2 regions of the Kurthia sp. FSL E2-0154 genome follow, and region 2 is predicted to be linked to the other one. Evidence: riboswitches for the same ligand, from Rfam matches in the RefSeq annotation. Region 2 holds a riboswitch; the other holds the start of a gene.
The links. A riboswitch is a leader RNA that binds a small molecule or an ion and turns the genes downstream of it on or off. The one in region 2 is predicted to bind thiamine pyrophosphate.
Positions count from the first base shown of each region.

Region 1 (9,611 bases), 590 kb from region 2:
ATAAGCAAGGCGATAAAAATCGTTTTGATAGCGTTCGATTAATTGGATCAGCTGATCATCGTAGTGTAGCTTTTTACGCGTAAATTTCATGCTAAGGGCTCCTTCTATGTTTGTATACGTGTAATAGACGTATGTCCTTCTATAAAAAGTTTGCATTTAATATAAAAAAATGAGGTACGCTTTTCTGCGCCCCTCATTTCTTTATATTTCCTGATACACAATAACAAAAGGTACAATGATTGTAACCGTTGTTCCTTTGTTTTGTTCAAACTTCACTGTACCATTGACGAATTGAATCCGTTCTTGGATGCCTTTAATTCCATTCCCCTGCTCACCTTGCTCTTGATTATAACCAATACCATCATCTGAAATCGTCATACGAATTTCTTTATCTGTTTGTTCAATACGAATCGTACATTTTTTTGCTTGACTATGACGCACGATATTATTAACGACTTCTTTTAAACACATACTTAATGTATTTTCTAAAATGAGTGGTACTTCTTCAAGTTTTAATTTTCCTTTAACTTTTAAATCGATATTAGCAATTTCTAAAATCTGTTGGACATGCAATAATTCATCTTCAATTTTTATTTTTTTCATATCGGATACCATTTCACGCACTTCTTTTAATGCCATACTTGCCGTTTTACGAATATCTGATAGCTCATTTTTCGCTTGTTCTTGATTTTTATCAACTAAACGAATCGCTAAATCGAGTTTAAGACCAATCATTGATAATTTCTGTCCAAGTGTATCATGTAAGTCACGTGCAATTCGTTGTCTTTCTTCTACAACACTTAATTCAGAAATACGATTCTCTGCTGATTTCAACTTATTTTCTAAGCGGTCACTCTGTGTACGGCTGAATAAATAGAATGGTGCTAAAATCGTACCGAACACGATGACAACCATGAATGGAATTTGCTGAATATAAATAGCCGTTTCAATGAAAAAGCCACCAATAATCGCACCAACTGTTGCCGCAATGTGTAAGCCATACATAATATAAAAGCCGACTTTACTACGAATACGTCCAATTAAAAATGACGTAAAAATAGAAAAATAAAAATAGCCATATAAAATCGACATAACGGCATTTATAATCATCTCAAATGATAGCCACATATACGTCAAACCACTTGGTAGTTTGAAATCTAAATACACACAAATCAAATATGTAATCAGAATGGCTGCTGCAATGCTTTGCGTCGTATGATCTTGATTTTTAAATACTGAATAAAATGGAATAAAGCAAATAAATACCCATGCTAAAATACTTTGAATGGGATGTTTCGGTATAATAGAATACCATTTTGACACACGCGTTCAACTCCTTAATTCTCTGTCTATCATATAACAAAATACTGTTTCAAGCTAGAAACATCTTGTTTTCTGTAGTTTCCTTTTACAATATCGTGTACTATTAAAATGACGACGTAAATTTCATTTATTGGAGGCATCAAGTGATGTTAATTCAACTTTTTATTTTAGGGATTTTATCTGAAAATAATTACCATCCCTACTTTATCAAAAAGCTCTTCACAAATATTGTTGATATTGATCCAAGTTTTAAATTAAGTGATGGAAAACTTTATTATCATTTCGACTCGTTAGAAAAAAAAGGATATATTAAAAAAATCGAAGTCATTCATACAGAAAATCGTCCTGAAAAATCCGTTTATGCCATTACAAATGCTGGACGTGCGTATATGGTAGAACTCATTTATAAAACATTCGACTCGATTAATTTAGCAGATGTACAAAGTCTCTATATTCCTATTTTATTTTTAAAGTATGTTGATTTAAAACGTGTAATTGGTCTATTAGATCAGGCAATCGAGCGTGAGAGTAAGCGAATCGATTATTGAAGCTGGTTCACATCCTTCTGTAAAAGATGTTGATTATATTCAATTAATTATCCGACATGCAGATCGACAATTTAACGAAAACTTAAAATGGCTACAAGATATTCGTGACGCAATTGCAGAACATATTTAAGCATACAAAAAAGACTTAGGTACTGAGCCCAAGTCTTTTTGTTATTTAATCTGTCACTTTACTACGGAATAAACTTCCTAACGAAAAAGCAATTGTATGAATGATTAAAAAGACAGATTCATTAAAATACCAATCATTTGTATAACTATTAAACGGTGAACGACCGTAAATAATCGATTTCGGATCATTCCATGTTCCGCCAAAAACTTCAATTTGGCTTGTTACATATTGATATTCTGTACCGCCTGCTAAAATAAAAATCACGACTATAATAAGAAGTGCTGATGCCAGCTTACCTTTTGTTGCTGTTTCAAAAAAAGATACGCCAACGCTCCACGTAATAAACAGACTGACACACAGGAAAGGCACTAATAAAACAATTAAAAAGAAAGCGGGATTTAAGTTTCCAACTTTTTCAGTAGGGCCCAACGTAAAATAATAATTGATGACCATGAAACCTAAAAAACTAATCCCTAAAGAAATATACCACGATAGATTTTTCACACAATTTCCCTCCATACTTGTTCTCATTATACAAGACAACCTATTTTTACTAAAGCGGAACCTTGCAAAATGATCTAAATATGGTATGCTCTAACCATACTAGATTTGCGGGGGGACTCTTAGGAGTTGAGAAGGTAAAACCTGACCCTTTGAACCTGTCAGTTAATACTGGCGTAGGGAGCAGCTGTTTTTCGCATGTAATGCTGTTCTACGATTAATTCGTTGAGCAGCTTTTTTATTTTTATAGTGAAAAAGCAGAAACCCGTCCTCTAATTTAGTGAAACTGAGTATGAGAAGCTTCATGAATTTGCTTTTCATTCATCAATGGAGGTAACTAAAAATGAGTATCCAATCAATTCATTCAACGAAACCAATTGTTCACTGTATTACGAATTATGTCGTAACAAACTTTACTGCAAATGGACTTTTAGCAGTAGGTGCATCGCCCATCATGGCGGATGAAATACAAGAAATGCATGATATTGTTCAAATCGCAAATGGATTATTAATTAATATCGGTACGTTAAATACACGCACAGTCGATGCGATGATATTAGCTGGACAAGCTGCAAATAAAAAAGGGATTCCAGTCGTTTTAGATCCTGTAGGCATCGGTGCTTCTAAATATCGTAAACAAACAGTCGAACAACTATTACAACATGTACAATTTACAGCCATTCGCTGTAATGCTGGTGAGTTAGCGGCTCTTGCGGAAATTAAAGTCACCTCTCGTGGTGTCGATGCAGGTGAGGTGTCTTTTGAAATTGAAGAAGCAGCTAAACAAGTCGCAACACGCTACAAAACGATTGTTGCTGTAAGTGGTGTAGAAGATTTAATCACAGATGGCACGACGGTGCACATAATAAACGGCGGACATGCATGGATGGAACAAATTACAGGAGCTGGTTGCTTATTATCTGCTCTAACAACTGCTTCAATCGCATCACATACAGACGCACTACAAAGTGTTATCACAATTCACAAAGACTATAAACAAGTCGCAGAAACTGCTCATCATCACAGCAATGGTATTGGCGATTTTCAAATGCACATCCTAAACCAATTACAACAAATGAGTTTTGGAGGGATTAAATAATGTTTCCAATTACACTGACGATTGCCGGATCTGATTCAGGTGGTGGTGCTGGTATTCAAGCTGATTTAAAAACATTTCAAGAATTGAAAACATTCGGTACATCTGTTTTAACAGCTGTTACAGCACAAAATACGTATGGCGTACAAGCTGTTCACGCGTTACCCGAAGATTTTATTGTGGAACAATTACAGTCGATTCAAAGCGATTTTAATGTGAATGCACTAAAAACGGGGATGCTTTTTTCAGCATCTATTATTGAAGCTGTTTCAAAACAACTAGAGAATATACAAGCACCTATTATTGTCGATCCCGTCATGATTGCAAAAGGTGGTGCTACACTACTGCAACAAGAAGCGGTTGATGCGATGATTACTCACCTATTCCCACTAGCGACTGTTCTCACACCGAATATTCCAGAAGCAGAGACACTGACAGACATGAAAATTCAAACTTATGATGATGTTGAACAGGTAGCTAAAAAATTACTCGCTATGGGACCTGAAGTCATTGTGATGAAAGGTGGACATTTTGCACCTGAACAACAAGCTGCGATTGACCATATTTTCTTTAAAAATGGCGATAAACTATCCCTTTCTACTCCGCGTGTTCAAACGAAAGACACTCATGGTACAGGATGTACGTATTCAGCAGCACTAACTGCCTTCTTAGCAAAAGGTCTACCAATGAAAGAAGCACTCATTGAAGCAAAAAGATTTATCCATGCGGCTATTTCACATGGTTTAGGTATTGGGCATGGCCATGGTCCGACGAATCATTTCGCTTATAACACAAAAGCAAAAGTGGAGGTCGAGATAATTGAATAAACAATTACTTGAAACGTATTTTATTATGGGAAGTCAAGATGTTGTAGGTGATCCTCTATTAGTTTTAGAAGCTGCATTACAAAATGGGATTACTTTATTTCAGTGGCGAGAAAAAGGTGAACAGTGTTTAACAGGTGACGCTTATCTTCAATTTGCAAAAGATTGCCAAACTCTTTGTAAACGCTATGACGTTCCCTTTATCGTAAATGATGATGTTGAATTGGCAATCAGACTCGATGCAGACGGGATTCATGTTGGACAGAATGATGTCGATGCAAAGAAAGTACGTGAACAACTACCGCATAAAATACTCGGTGTGTCTGTTCATACACAAGATGAATTACAACGAGCAATTCAGGACGGTGCTGACTATGTTGGAATCGGCCCTGTTTTTTCAACACAATCTAAAAAAGATGCAAAAAAACCTGCTGGCACAACATTTTTAACAGAAGCTGCAAAAACTACTCCTACCTTACCGATTGTCGCAATCGGTGGTATTCAACCCGAGCATGTTTACGATTTACGTCAAGCTGGCGCTGATGGTGTATCAATTATTTCTGCCATTTCAAAAGCAGAAAACCCTGGTGAAGCGACACAGGCTTTTCGTAAAGAAAATGAACGCTTTTTACAACAACTTTAATACTTATGTAAACAGAATGGGACAAAGCATTTCAGCTCCTTCTCAGCGTTTACAATAAAAAACTGGAACCATAACTACAGTGTGATTCCAGTTTTTCTTATGCTCATGTAGGATGGTGTTTTTTACACTTATGTCTCAGCCTGTTTCTTTTTCATCCAAAAGTCTTAAATAAAATATTTTTACAGAAGATTTAGAGCATTTCATTATTTTTTCTATACAAAATGTTACAATAAATGTATTCTAATGCATTTGGAGGCTTACATATGGACGTTAGACAATTAATTTATTTTACAGAAGTAGCAAGACAACAAAGCTTTACAAAAGCTGCTGCTTCCCTGCATGTAACACAACCAACACTGAGTAAAGTTGTGAAGCTACTTGAAACAGAGTTGAATACGACTTTAATTGATCGTTCCCAACGAAAAAGCGTACTAACAGATGCAGGCGAATTAGTTTACGAGCGAGCACTCAAAATTATTCAAATGGTCAATGAAGTACATCTCGTATTAGAGGACTTAGAAGATTTAAAAAAAGGACATATTAAACTCGGTATGCCACCGCTTATTGGCATTTTATTTTTCCCTGAAATGATGAAAGCTTTTCAAAAAATCTATCCTGAAATTACGATTACACTAGACGAAGTGGGCGCAAATATCGTAAAAGAGCGTGTATTTGATGGTGATTTAGATGGTGGGTTTGTTATGTTACCTGCACATGAAGAAGATTATGACTTACTTCCATTCACTACAGAACAAGTACAGCTTATTGTTCATCACGATCATCCTCTTGCTGCAAAAGCGAATGTATCAATGCTCGATTTAAAAAATGAAAAAATGTTGTTATTTAGTGACGACTTCACAATTCATGACCGTATTACCGAAGAATGTGAAAAAGCAGGATTCATGCCAGATGTCGCATTTATTAGTTCACAGTGGGATTTCATTAGTCAAATGGTCGAACATAATTTAGGGGTAGCTCTTTTCCCGGAATCCATCGCTGCAAAAGCGAATGCAGACGTCATTAAAACAATCCCTGTGTACCCTGTCATTCCTTGGGAGATTTCATTCATTACGAAAAAAGGACGCTACTGTTCACATGCAATGAAAAAGTTTATCGAATTTATTAAAGATAATTATTCCGAAATGGAATAGAAAATATAAAAATATTTAATTTTACGAATGGTTAAAACAGGTGTACAATTAATATAGACTTATTAGATAGAAGGAAACTATATGAAAATTATACAAATTTGTGTGCAAATTTTAATCATTACAACTTTTTTACTCATAGGGAATACGATACATTCGTATGCACACTTACCAATTCCGGGAAGCGTCATCGGTCTCGTACTTCTTTTTTTAGCACTGTACCTCCGTATTATTCCATTAAAAGCAGTAGATGTTGGTGCGAAATTATTAACTGCGGAATTACTTTTATTTTTTATCCCTTCAGCAGTGGGAATTATGAATTACCCTGACTTATTCGGTATAGTGGGTATAAAACTTATTATTATTATTTTTATAAGTACAGTTTTTGTCATGATGGGTACAGGCGTGACAGCTCACTTTCTTTCCAGAAAGAAGGTGCAAACAGATGATTTCAAGTCTTAGTCTCGGTATCGTTTTAACTTTATTTATTTATATGCTCAGTAAAATGCTCGCAAAGCGTTATCCATATCTTTGGCTTTCACCTCTTATTATCTGTCCTGTTACGCTCGTACTATTTTTAAGTGTGTTTCATGTTAACTATACGACATACGCGCGTGGCGCACACTATATTAGTTTATTATTAGGTCCTGCAACAGTGGCTTTTGCAGTTCCTATTTATAAAAATCGCGCGTTAATTAAACAATATGCTACTGCTATTCTTGGTAGCCTCGTTATTGGGGTAATCATTGCTTTCACATCATCTTATTTTTTAGCAAAATCATTAAATTTTTCAAGTCAGATGGTTCATAGTATGATGCCACGCTCAATTACAACACCGATTGCCATGGATCTTTCTACCATGCTAGGTGGACAACCCAATCTAACAGCGATTTTCGTTATTGTCACTGGATTAGCTGGTAGCATTGTTGGGCCGCTAGTTATTCGATTCATGCGAATTCGCAGTGCTTCAGCTCGGGGTTTATTACTCGGTATGGGTGCGCATGGTTGTGGCACATCAACTGCTTTTTCCATTGGTGAATTGGAAGGATCTTTCGCTTCTGTTGCGATGATTTTAGCAGCGCTTGTTAGTATTATTTTATCCATCTTTTTCTTTTAAAACTAATATCCAATAAGAAAGAAGTCGCCCTAATATACAAGGCGACTTCTTTCTTATTAATATATATTAATTTTTCAACAAGATTCTCAATTCATTCTTCTTGAATAATTTTTCAAGTAAATTATATTGATTTCCGAAGTATCAACAAAAAGTCGCACGATTAATCCTCACTTTTTTGTTATTTGGTCAAACTTAACTTCTTCTAACATTTGTAGATACTTTCATTCTTTATACGTCTCTATTTCTATTTTCTTCAGATTAATGATGTAAATTGTAGCTTATACGACATATCTGAAGTTTTGTTGCTAGGTTATTTAATCAATTCAAACTATAATAAATTAAACGATGGCTATTCAAATAAAAAGTAGAAATAGCACTACTTTATATCGAAAGAAGGAATTTCATGACACAAACATCACGCTTCATACGAGAAATAAAAGACTTTTGGTATCCTACTTATAATCAAAATGGTTACCCGCATGTACAACAAGCTTTTCTTTTACCACCTGAAAGACAAACAGAATTTGATCCCTTTATTTTATTAGCTGAAGATTGGTTTAAACGTGGCGTATTCGGTGATCATCCACATCGTGGTTTTCAAACTGTAACGTATGTAGTAGATGGACGTTTAGAGCATATCGATAATGGTGGAGGATACAGTATATTAGATGCTGGTGACATACAGTACATGAATGCGGGATGGTCAGCACGTCACGCTGAAGAGGCTTATGAAGATGATTTAATTCACACTTTACAGCTTTGGTTGAATTTACCCAAGGCTTTAAAAAATACCGAAACAAGCTATCAAAATATTCGTTTAGAAGATGCACCAGTTGTTGCCATCGAAAAAGGCTTCATTCGAATTTATTCTGGTGAGTTTTTAGGTGTAAAAGGTCCCATGAATAGTTTAGTTCCGATTACAATGACCGAAATTACGTTATATGAAGGAGCTGAATATACCCATATTCTTCCAGAAAACCATAATGCTTTTCTTTATATGTTAGCTGGTGAGATGACTTTTGGTGAGTCATCTACTTCTCTTAACAAAACAGGTGTTGCAACGATTTCTTATAATGAAGATATAAATGCTTCAAAAGAAAGTGAATTAAAAATAACAGCGAAAACACGTGCAAAGGTACTGATTTATTAAGGTGTACCTATTCGTGAACAAGTGGCATTAGGTGGTCCTTTTGTGATGAATACACGCGCAGAGATTATGGAAGCTTTTCAAGACTTACAGCGTGGCGTATTTGGTCCACCTGCTATTAAAAAATAATCGTTTGAATCAGAAAAAGAGCAGAAAGGCATATGCCCTTCTGCTCTAAATTTTCGTTCTGTATTTATTATTTCTCTACTTATTCTTTTTGCGTTGATCGGCATGTGTTGCTTGTTTACGATTTCGATCATTTTTATGCTCAATTGCAGTAGCTTGTAACTCAATATAGAGTGATATGACGACAATGGCAATAACCGAAATGATGACAATGATTTGGAACCAAAACGGCCAATCAAAACCTAGAATATACAATGTTGCTGAAATAATAAAGAAAAAGTAAGCGATAATTCGTGCTTTTTGTCTCCACCAAATCTGTAGTACAACAAATACTAGAAATAATATGAGCGCAATCACTTTTACATATTCCATATCAACACCTCGTATTCATCATACCATGTTTTAATACAGGAAGCTAAAGTTTTAAAATTGATACACACTATGTAAAATATGAATTGGCTTTTAAATATGAAAATGACTCAGCAAATGACTTTCTCAGTTCATCTCGCATAGAACCGTTTGTTGTTTTAACAATTTGTCCAAAAATTTTATACTGTGTTAATTCTGGGTCTTTTAACTTTACGATATCTGTAGACATTACATGAATTAGTGCTTTTTCATTTTGTTCACGGATTCCTTTAATTAATTCAATTGCTGGCATTGTTTCAACTAAATCTAAGCTGATGTAATACAACTCTGCTTGATCTGCCCCTAAAAAGCGTATAATGCTTGACGGCTTTCTTGTTGTCAAATTAAATTCTGCATTGATACCTTTTACTTTAGCAAATTTAAATAATGTACTATGTACCAATTCAATATATGAGTAATCTTCTTCACAAATTATTACTTTCATATTACTTTCCCCCAAAGCGATGTTAAATCGTGCTTTCTCTATATACAATCTATATCATAATATCGTTAATATTATCACTAAGATGGTATTTCTTTCAACAAAATTCGACAAATTAATCTTTTATTTTTTATTTTTTACATTATATTACACTTTTT
Region 1 covers NZ_JBBOPO010000001.1:1,121,152-1,130,762, forward strand. The annotation lists gene MHB75_RS05430 (RNA polymerase sigma factor) at 1-90, opposite strand, end outside; gene MHB75_RS05435 (sensor histidine kinase) at 202-1,323, opposite strand; gene MHB75_RS05440 (PadR family transcriptional regulator) at 1,470-1,871, shown strand; gene MHB75_RS05445 (hypothetical protein) at 1,846-2,001, shown strand; gene MHB75_RS05450 (hypothetical protein) at 2,047-2,505, opposite strand; TPP riboswitch at 2,605-2,702, shown strand; gene thiM (hydroxyethylthiazole kinase) at 2,846-3,601, shown strand; gene thiD (bifunctional hydroxymethylpyrimidine kinase/phosphomethylpyrimidine kinase) at 3,601-4,425, shown strand; gene thiE (thiamine phosphate synthase) at 4,451-5,065, shown strand; gene MHB75_RS05470 (LysR family transcriptional regulator) at 5,329-6,216, shown strand; gene MHB75_RS05475 (CidA/LrgA family protein) at 6,298-6,675, shown strand; gene MHB75_RS05480 (LrgB family protein) at 6,659-7,330, shown strand; gene MHB75_RS05485 (pirin family protein) at 7,734-8,480, shown strand; gene MHB75_RS05490 (pirin-like C-terminal cupin domain-containing protein) at 8,490-8,606, shown strand; gene MHB75_RS05495 (hypothetical protein) at 8,682-8,975, opposite strand; gene MHB75_RS05500 (hypothetical protein) at 9,043-9,456, opposite strand.
Region 1: linked by a shared signal. The riboswitch ahead of thiM (hydroxyethylthiazole kinase) and the one ahead of MHB75_RS08410 (3-oxoacyl-ACP reductase) in region 2 are both predicted to bind thiamine pyrophosphate.

Region 2 (9,611 bases):
TGTTGTCCAACATAACCTGGTGTCACACTGTCTCCTCTTACACAAATCTCTCCATGGTCAAATGGTCTTTCTGCTCCTGCAATACAAATTTCGTTAAACATCAGTGGTTTTCCAACAGAACCCACTTTACGAAGCGCGTCTTTACTGGAGAGTGTCGCTACTTGGCTTGCTGTTTCCGTCATGCCGTATGTTTGCGCTACACGTAGACCAATGGCTTCTGCACGTGTTAAATAGCTTTTGGGAACAGGACCACCACCTACTAATAGTAATTGGAACTTTGGTGATACCCGCTGTTCTTGGTCTTCAATATAAGACACTAACTTCTCTAACATGACCGCGACAGCTGACATACGAGTCGCTGTACCTTCAATTAATTGTGTCGCTACTTCTTCGACTGTATATTTCTCATACAAATCTAGTCGAACACCATGTAAAATACATTTGCACAGCATAGAGAACCCGCTAATATGGAAAATAGGGACTGTACAAATCCATGCTTCATCTTCTACTAAACCTGTATTATAAAGTGCTGAAGTCGCACTCGCCATATGATTACCAATCGTTTGACGAACACCCTTTGGTTTACTAGTTGTACCTGATGTGTACATAATCGTCATTGTTTCATCTCGTGACCAATGTTTAATTACCTCTGCCTTTTCTTGTGAGGTCATTAAATCAGAAAATAGAATTTGCAATTTATGCGTAGAAGGTAATTGTTCTACTAAATCGTCATCCACAAGTAATGCATCTACTTGTGCATCCTGAATTTGATAAGCAAGCTCTGCTTCTGTTAATCGTAAATTTAATAACACCATCTCGATACGCAATTGCATACATGCAAAAATCGTCCGAATAAGATGCGGTGTTGACCGCCCAAAAATGGCAACGCGTTGTCCTTCATGTAAACCGGCAGCTTTTATAGCACCAGCATAATATTTTGATTGTTCGGATAGCTGTTCATACGTCCATTTCTCATCTTGAAAAGTTAATGCTACACGATGAGGTGTTAATGACGTGCGTTGCTCAATCCAGTTTGGTATCATTTTTTTCATCCCTAACTCTATTGTTTTCATCCTTTCTTATTCTAATACGAAACATGTGAAATACAAAACGGAAACCCCTCAAATCGAAAGGTTTCCGTTCGTATATTATTTTGTTTTATTTAATTCAACTGCGATTTGAGCACCGATATGCGCATTGTGTTTTACTAATGCAATGTTAGCTACTAGGCTCTTACCTTCTGTTAACTCTTTTACTTTACCTAATAAGAATGGCGTAACTGATTTACCTTGAATATTATTTTCTTCTGCTTCTTTTAATGCTTCATGAATAATATTTGTAATGAAGTCATGGTCTAATGCATCTTCTTCTGGGATTGGGTTAGCGATTACCGCGCCACCAGCCATATTTAAGTTCCATTTTGTACGTAAAGTTGCTGCAACTTCTGCAGGTGTATCTTGACGGAAGTTTACATCAAATCCTGATTTACGTGTGAAGAATGCTGGTAATTCGTCTGTACCGTATCCAATAACAGGCACACCTTTTGTTTCTAAGAATTCAAGTGTTAAACCAATATCTAAAATTGATTTTGCACCTGCACATACAACACCTACTTTAGAAGTTGCTAATTCTTCTAAGTCAGCTGAAATATCCATTGTTGTTTCTGCGCCGCGGTGAACGCCACCAATACCACCTGTTACGAATAACTCGATTCCTGCTAATTCAGCTGCAATCATTGTTGCCGCTACTGTTGTTGCACCGATTTTTTTCGTTGCGATTAAGTATGGAATATCACGACGAGAAGCTTTTGCTACATTATCCGCATTACCGAACATTTCTAATTCTTCATCTGATAAACCGATTTTGATTTTACCGTCGATAATTGCGATTGTTGCTGGAACTGCACCATATTCACGAATGATTTGTTCTACTTCACGTGCTGTTTGTACATTTTGTGGGTAGGGCATACCGTGTGAGATAATTGTTGATTCCAATGCAACGATAGCTTTACCAGCGTCCATTCCTTCTTGTACTTCTTTTGATAATTCGATGTATTGTTTCATAATTAATCCTCCAGTTCTTGTTCTAACGATTGTTTTGTTAATTCAGGACGTACAGTAAACTTAGATTCAAGCGTATTTTTCGCATTGATTAATCCTGCTTGAATCGTCTGTTCAAATGTGTACTTCTCTAACCAAGCATGTACAACTGCTGAGACGAATGCATCTCCTGCGCCTGTAACATCCTCAATTTGATTTGCTGCTCGTGCTTCAAAATGTGTTGGCATCAAGTTCTTGTTTGCAGCATAAACTCCCTTTGCGCCAGCTGTAATTACGACATTTTCTACGCCCATCTGAGCGATTTCTTGAATTGCTTGTAAATAATCTGCTTCTGATGTAATCGTACGATTTGTTAATGTTTCGGCTTCATCTGTATTACAGATGAACCATGTAACGCCTTCTAATGTTGTTGGCATACGGTTCATCTTTGGAGAAGATACCGGCACAATAATAAGAGGTACTTCTCTCGTTACTGCAAATTGTTGAATATAATCAACTGTTTCTTTCGGACAATTCAAATCAACTATAATTGCCTGAGCAGTTGATAAAACATGTTCATGCTTCATTAGAATTTGTGGTGTTAATGCATCATAGACGTCCATATTCGCTGTTGCCATAACCAATTCGCCTTGTTCATCCATAATGGCTGTGTAAGAACCTGTTGAACATTGTTCCAACTGCTCGACTTCTTCTAAATGAATAAAAGCATTCGAAGCTGCAACAATTGCTTGCCAATCAGAATCTTTTCCAGCAGTCGTCAGTAAACTCACTTGATGTCCAAGTCTTCCCAAGTTTTCAGCAATATTTCGCGCTACGCCGCCTACACTTTCTGTAGATGTTACAGGATTTGATGTCCCCATCTGAACCTGTCCCTTCAAATGAAGTTTTCGGTCCATATTGGCTCCACCAATACATATAATTTTGTTTTCTTTTGGCAACACATACGCTCTCCCTATAATTTTACCCTTTTTCACTAACCCCGATATTAAGTTAGCTAGAGCCGGTCTCGACATTTCTAATTTTTCAGCCATCTCTTGTTGCTGCATAAACGGGTTTTCCTTAATGAGTTGAATCAGTGCTTGTTCTCTCTCCGTCAATGTCATCACCCTAAGTTTTATTTGTTTACATCATAAACAAAATTAAGTTATATGTCAAATGTTTATAAAAACAAACTTTTGTTTATTATCGTTATAAATAATAAACAAATTTGACAATATAAACCTTATAAGTTAGTATTCAATGTAACTTAATAGGTCTACACTAGGGGTGTTATTTAACTGAGATGAGTCCTACTCAAACCCTTTGAACCTGAACTAGTTAATACTAGCGTAGGAAAGTGTCAATTCTATACATACTGAAAAAAGTCTATACTTTTTTGTTATGCAATGATTTGTTATACACAACTTTCCTACGAAGGTTGTGTATTTTTTTAAGTTAAAATAAATTAAGAGGAGTTGTTTTGAATGAAAAAAACAGTAGTAGTCACAGGTGGGAGTAGAGGGTTAGGTGCAGTTATTGTCAAAACACTTGCACAACAAGATTTTCAAGTTGTCATTAATTATTATCAAAGTAAAGAAGCTGCTGAAAAATTAGTAGCTGAAATTGGTGAAGACAAAGCGATTGCTATTCAAGCTAATGTAACGAATCGACAAGAAGTCGATCAATTAATGAACATGGCAACAGAACACTTTGGTCAAATAGACGCTGTTGTAAATAATGCATTAATCGACTTTAAATTTGATCCGATTAAACAAAAATCTTTCAAAGACCTTTCTTGGGATGATTATCAAAAACAGCTGGATGGTACGTTAAAAGCGGCATTCAATACAAGCCAGAGTGTAATTCCGCAATTTATTGAAAGAAAAAATGGTAGCATTATTAGTATTGGTACTAATTTATTTCAAAATCCTGTCGTACCCTACCATGAATACACAACTGCTAAAGCAGCTTTGATTGGTTTCACACGTAATCTCGCTTCAGAATTAGGCGTTTATGGCATCCGAGCAAATGTTGTTTCAGGAGGTCTTTTAAAAACAACAGATGCCAGTGCTGTTACAACACCTGAAGTATTCGATTTAATCTCTCAATCTACACCTTTAAGAAAAGTAACCACACCACAAGATGTTGCCAATATGGTAGCGTATCTATGTTCCGAAAAAGCACATGGAATTACAGGACAGAACTTTACAGTAGATGGTGGTTTAACAATGAACTAATCTCTATCCAAAATAAATCGAGGTGTAAATCATGTTAAAAACTACAGAAAAACAGTTACATATAGGTGTTTTACTATATGGTTGTGGTCATCATCAAGCAGCTTGGCTAATGGACAATTCACGCATTGAGGATATTGGAAGTATCTCTTATTATCAAGAATTAGCTCAACTAGCGGAAAAAGGATTGTTAGACGCTGTATTTTTTGCAGATCATCATGCTTTTCCAGCAAATGATGCACAAGTCATGCCTGCATTTTGGTTTGATCCACTAATTAACTTAACAGCTATTTCTCAAGTAACCCATCATATTGGTTTAGTTGCCACTATTTCAAGTACTTTTTCTAATCCCTATACAGCTTCTAGACAGCTATTAAGTTTAGATCATCTTACCGAAGGGCGCGTAGGTTGGAATCTCGTTACATCAATGAGTGACAATGAAGCTCGTAATCATAGTATGGAGGCATTACCACCCCATAATCAACGCTATGAAAAAGCTGAAGAGTTTTCGATACTTATGGATCAGCTATTTTTATCTTGGGATGCTTGCGATTTCGTCCATAATCGTGAAGAAAATAAAATCATCAATACTTCAAATATTCACTCTTTTAATCACAGTGGTCATTATTTCCAAGTTGCAGGTCCTTCTACTGTACCAAAAAGTCCACAAGGTGCACCGGTCAAAATGCAGGCAGGTGCTTCAAAACAGGGCGTTGCTTTAGCGGCTAATCATGCGGAAGTAGTCTATTCAGTCTCATGGAATCTCAAGCAAGCTAAAAATTTTCGACATAAATTAAATGACGCAATTGAAAAATCATCTAACTCTAAGAAACATATTAAAATTTTACCTGGATTAGTAACATATGTAGGTCATACACATGAAGAAGCTTTAGCTAAAAAAAAAGCTATAGACCAAGCTCTCCCAATTGAAGTTGCTTTAAAACAATTAAGTTCATTTATTCAGCAAGACTGCTCAAATTGGAATGTTGATGAAAAGGTCCCTCCATTACCTCCTGTAGAAGCATTCAATGGACCTGTGGGACGCTACGAAACGATTCTAGAAATCATTCGTGATACTGATCCAACTGTGAAAGAATTACTCGGTTACTTGAATGCTGGTGGTGGACATTGTACATTGATTGGTACACCACAGGAAATTGTTGATCAAATGGAGATATGGTTTAAGGAAGGCGTAGCTGATGGATTTAACCTTATGCCTCCAATATTACCTGATAGTTTAGAAGATTTTGTTGACATGATTGTTCCTGAAATGCAAAAAAGAGATATTTTTAGAAAAGCTTACACAGAGCATACATTCCGCGAACGCATGGGATTATGATAATAAAAAAGTAGCGTAAACCATCCAAAGGTCTACGCTACTTTTTATAATTATTTAAGTTCTATGGGAAACGTGGGAACTGACCGAAGTCTGGTTGACGTTTTTCTTTGAATGCATCGCGACCTTCTTTTGCTTCATCTGATGTGTAGTAAAGAAGTGTTGCGTCACCTGCAAGTTGTTGAATACCTGCTAGACCGTCTGAATCTGCATTGAACGCGCCTTTTAACATACGAAGAGCCATTGGTGAAAGTGCAAGCATTTCTTCACACCATTTCACTGTTTCGTCTTCTAACTGCTCGTAAGGTACTACTGTATTAACTAAGCCCATATCAAGTGCTTCTTGTGCATCATATTGACGGCATAAGAACCAAATTTCACGTGCTTTTTTATGACCAATAATACGTGCTAAGTAACCTGCACCGTAACCACCGTCAAATGAACCTACGCGAGGACCTGTTTGACCGAAGCGTGCATTATCAGCTGCGATTGTTAAGTCACAAACAACGTGTAATACGTGTCCGCCACCGATTGCATAACCTGCTACCATCGCAACAACTGGTTTTGGAATTTTACGAATTAATGTTTGTAAATCTAATACGTTTAGACGTGGAATATTATCGTCACCTACATAACCACCGTTACCACGTACTTTTTGGTCACCGCCTGAACAGAATGCTTTTTCGCCTTCACCTGTTAAGATGATTGCACCGATTTTCGCATCATCACGCGCACGTGTGAAAGCATCAATCATTTCAGCAGTTGTTTTTGGACGGAATGCATTACGAACCTCTGGACGGTTAATCGTAATTTTTGCGATTCCATTGTATGATTCATATTTAATGTCTTCATAGACATGTTCTGTTACCCATTGACGAGTCATTATGAACTCCTCCTACTATTATAGATGTAATTGCTCTTTTACTATTGTAGCAAAAGATTGTGGATTTTCCACATGAATTGCATGCCCAACTTTTGGTACAACAATTTGTTGAGCATTTGGAAATAGTCCCTTCATCTGCTCAGAGATTGTTATAAACTTCAAGTCAAGCTCTCCATTTAATAATACCACATTTTTCTCGAATTTTGACAACTCCGACCAATATGAATTTTGTTGCCCTGTTCCCATTCCACGTAAACTGTTCGCTAAACCAATCTCTTGTTGATTCAAGCGTTCCTGTCGAATCGCATGTTGCTTTTCTTCAGATAATAACTTTTGTGTTTGGAATAACGGGATATCTTGCCAATAATCAACGAAATCCACGATACCTCGCTGTTCAATTCGATCTGCCAGTAAATGATCCAACTGAATACGCTGCTCTCGCTCTTCAATTGTTTTTAAACCTGGTGACGCATTTTCTAAAATTAGCGTATGAATACGTTGTGGATAATTCATTGCATAAGCTAACGCCACACGTCCTCCCATTGAATAACCAATTAAATCGAATTGTTCGATTTGTTTCCATTCAAAGAAGGCTTCTAATATTTCAACTTGTTCTTGCATAGAATAATAGCGCAATAACTTCGGTGCATCCGTCTGACCATGTCCAACTAAGTCAATCGTAATCAGACGATGTGTAGCAGGAAGTTGTTCAATCACTTCATCCCACGTGCGTGTACTACCTGTAAAGCCATGTAAAAAGACAATTGTTTGCTCTTGTCGGGCATTATGTACTTCATAATGTACATCAATGCCACGTATATTCGTTATTACACTTGCCATAATTGATTAAGCTCCTCATTCATGCCTGCCCATAGTTTACGATGTGTGACAACATTCTCTTCACGATTCGTTTGTACTTCAATGATTCGAAGATTTTTTTCTTTCGGTTGTTGTAAAACAGACTTAAATTCTTCCTTCGTATGAACATGCTCATACTGTGCATCATACATACGTGCCAATTCTTCAAAGCCAAGCCCTGTAGGTGTACCAAATAATTGTTCATAATGTGCTTCAATAGATGATTGTGCTAAATAAGAGAAAATACCGCCACCATCATTATTCATCACAATAATCGTTAACTGTGTATCTTGATAACGACTCGCAAGCAAACCATTCGCATCATGTAAAAATGCTAAATCACCAATTAATAAGTACGTGTCGCGCATCGTACCTAATTGTGCGCCAATTGCAGTAGATACAACACCATCAATACCATTTGCACCACGATTCGCAAATATACGAATATTACGTTCAGTTTGATAGAAGAATGTATCTACATCACGTATTGGCATACTACTGCTCACAACTAAATCACTTTGATCTGGTAAACATTCAAACAGCGTTCCTGCCAGTGCACCTTCATCATGCTCTTGAGCAATATAGGCTTTGACATGTTGACATGCAATTTCATTTGCTCGTGTAAAGATTTGTTGATATTCCACATCATAGTTCATCTCATCTACATTAAAATCAGACATCCAAGAATCGATTTCTGCTTGAATGTGTGTAGTTGTAACACCTAACGGATCTCTAAATAAACTATCTTCATCTACTGTAATAAAAGTACGAGGTTTCACGGCTTTTAAAAATAGTGTTAGCGGCTTTGAAACAGGCTGCGCACCAAATCGAATGACCGTATCTGGATGCATGTTCTTTTTAAATACATCATTTTTTAAGATACTATCATAATGTTCGATCACATAATGCTTACAGTCATTTGGCACTTGGGTACGTAGCTGCGATAAACTTTCAACTAATACAGGCCACTTTAATGTACGAATAAATGACCAAACTTCGTTTAAATCTGTACCTTCTGCTAATTCCCCCATTACAACAAAACCTTTTCTAGCTTGTTGAATAGCCTCTTTCCAAAATTGTAGTGCATCATTACTTGGTACGAGTTTCGCAGTAAATGACTGATGAAAAGTTGGCTTTGGTAATTCATCTTGAAAATCAATCAAAAGCGGTTCTCTAAAAGGAATATTTAAATGTACAGGTCCTTTAGGAGAAGCCATCGACACAGTTGTAGCGCGTGCAATATGACGTTCAATATGAGGCAGTGTCGCTTCATATTCGTCTGGAATTGGTAAATCAACAGACCATTTCACATGATGTCCATATAAGTCCGGTTGATTAATCGCTTGCGGTGCTCCGACGTCGCGCAGTTCATGCGGACGATCTGCTGTTAAAATAATAAGTGGAACTCGTGCATAATATGCTTCTACAATCGCAGGAAAGTAGTTGGCTGCTGCTGTCCCTGATGTACAGAGTAACACAACAGGCTTCGCCTTTGTTTTCGCCATACCTAGCGCTAAAAAGGCTGCTGAGCGCTCATCTACTTGTCGAACTACGTTAAACTCTTTAGAAGATGCAAACCCATAAGCAAGAGGTGTCGAACGTGATCCTGGACTTATAACAACATCGGTTACGCCAGACTCTGCTAATGAGCCGATGATTCGATAAACATAATCCGATAGAATTTGCTTATTCATCATTCAACTTTCCTCCTAATGTACGTAACATCGGTCTAAACTTCACCAATGTTTCCTCGTATTCACTTTGTGGTTCAGAATCTGCTACAATGCCGCCGCCTGCATATAAATAAGCTTTTTTATCTTGTAATAATGCTGAACGAATCGCAACAGCAAACTCACCGTCGCCATCTGCGTTAAGCCAACCAATTGGTGCTGCATATACACCACGATTCATCGGTTCATACTGGCGAATCATCTCCATCGCAACTTCACGTGGTGACCCTCCAAGCGCAGGCGTTGGATGTAATTTTTCAACCATTTGTAAGATTGTCGCATCTTCTTTTAAAATACCTTCAATTGGCGTATGAAGATGCTGAATATCACGAATCTTTAATAAATCTGGATGATTTGGTAACGTATACTGTTCACACGTTTCTTTAAATGAATTTGAAATCATATCTACAACATACTGATGTTCTTGTAAATTCTTCGTATCATTTAAAAGAATACGTCCAAACTCCTCATCTTCTTGAACCGTTGTACCACGTCGAATTGAACCCGCTACACAAGATGAATACGCTTTTT
Region 2 covers NZ_JBBOPO010000001.1:1,715,252-1,724,862, forward strand. The annotation lists gene MHB75_RS08395 (o-succinylbenzoate--CoA ligase) at 1-1,073, opposite strand, end outside; gene MHB75_RS08400 (pseudouridine-5'-phosphate glycosidase) at 1,149-2,063, opposite strand; gene MHB75_RS08405 (carbohydrate kinase) at 2,066-3,163, opposite strand; TPP riboswitch at 3,313-3,412, shown strand; gene MHB75_RS08410 (3-oxoacyl-ACP reductase) at 3,524-4,276, shown strand; gene MHB75_RS08415 (NtaA/DmoA family FMN-dependent monooxygenase) at 4,308-5,612, shown strand; gene menB (1,4-dihydroxy-2-naphthoyl-CoA synthase) at 5,674-6,492, opposite strand; gene menH (2-succinyl-6-hydroxy-2,4-cyclohexadiene-1-carboxylate synthase) at 6,511-7,332, opposite strand; gene menD (2-succinyl-5-enolpyruvyl-6-hydroxy-3-cyclohexene-1-carboxylic-acid synthase) at 7,320-9,047, opposite strand; gene MHB75_RS08435 (isochorismate synthase) at 9,037-9,611, opposite strand, start outside.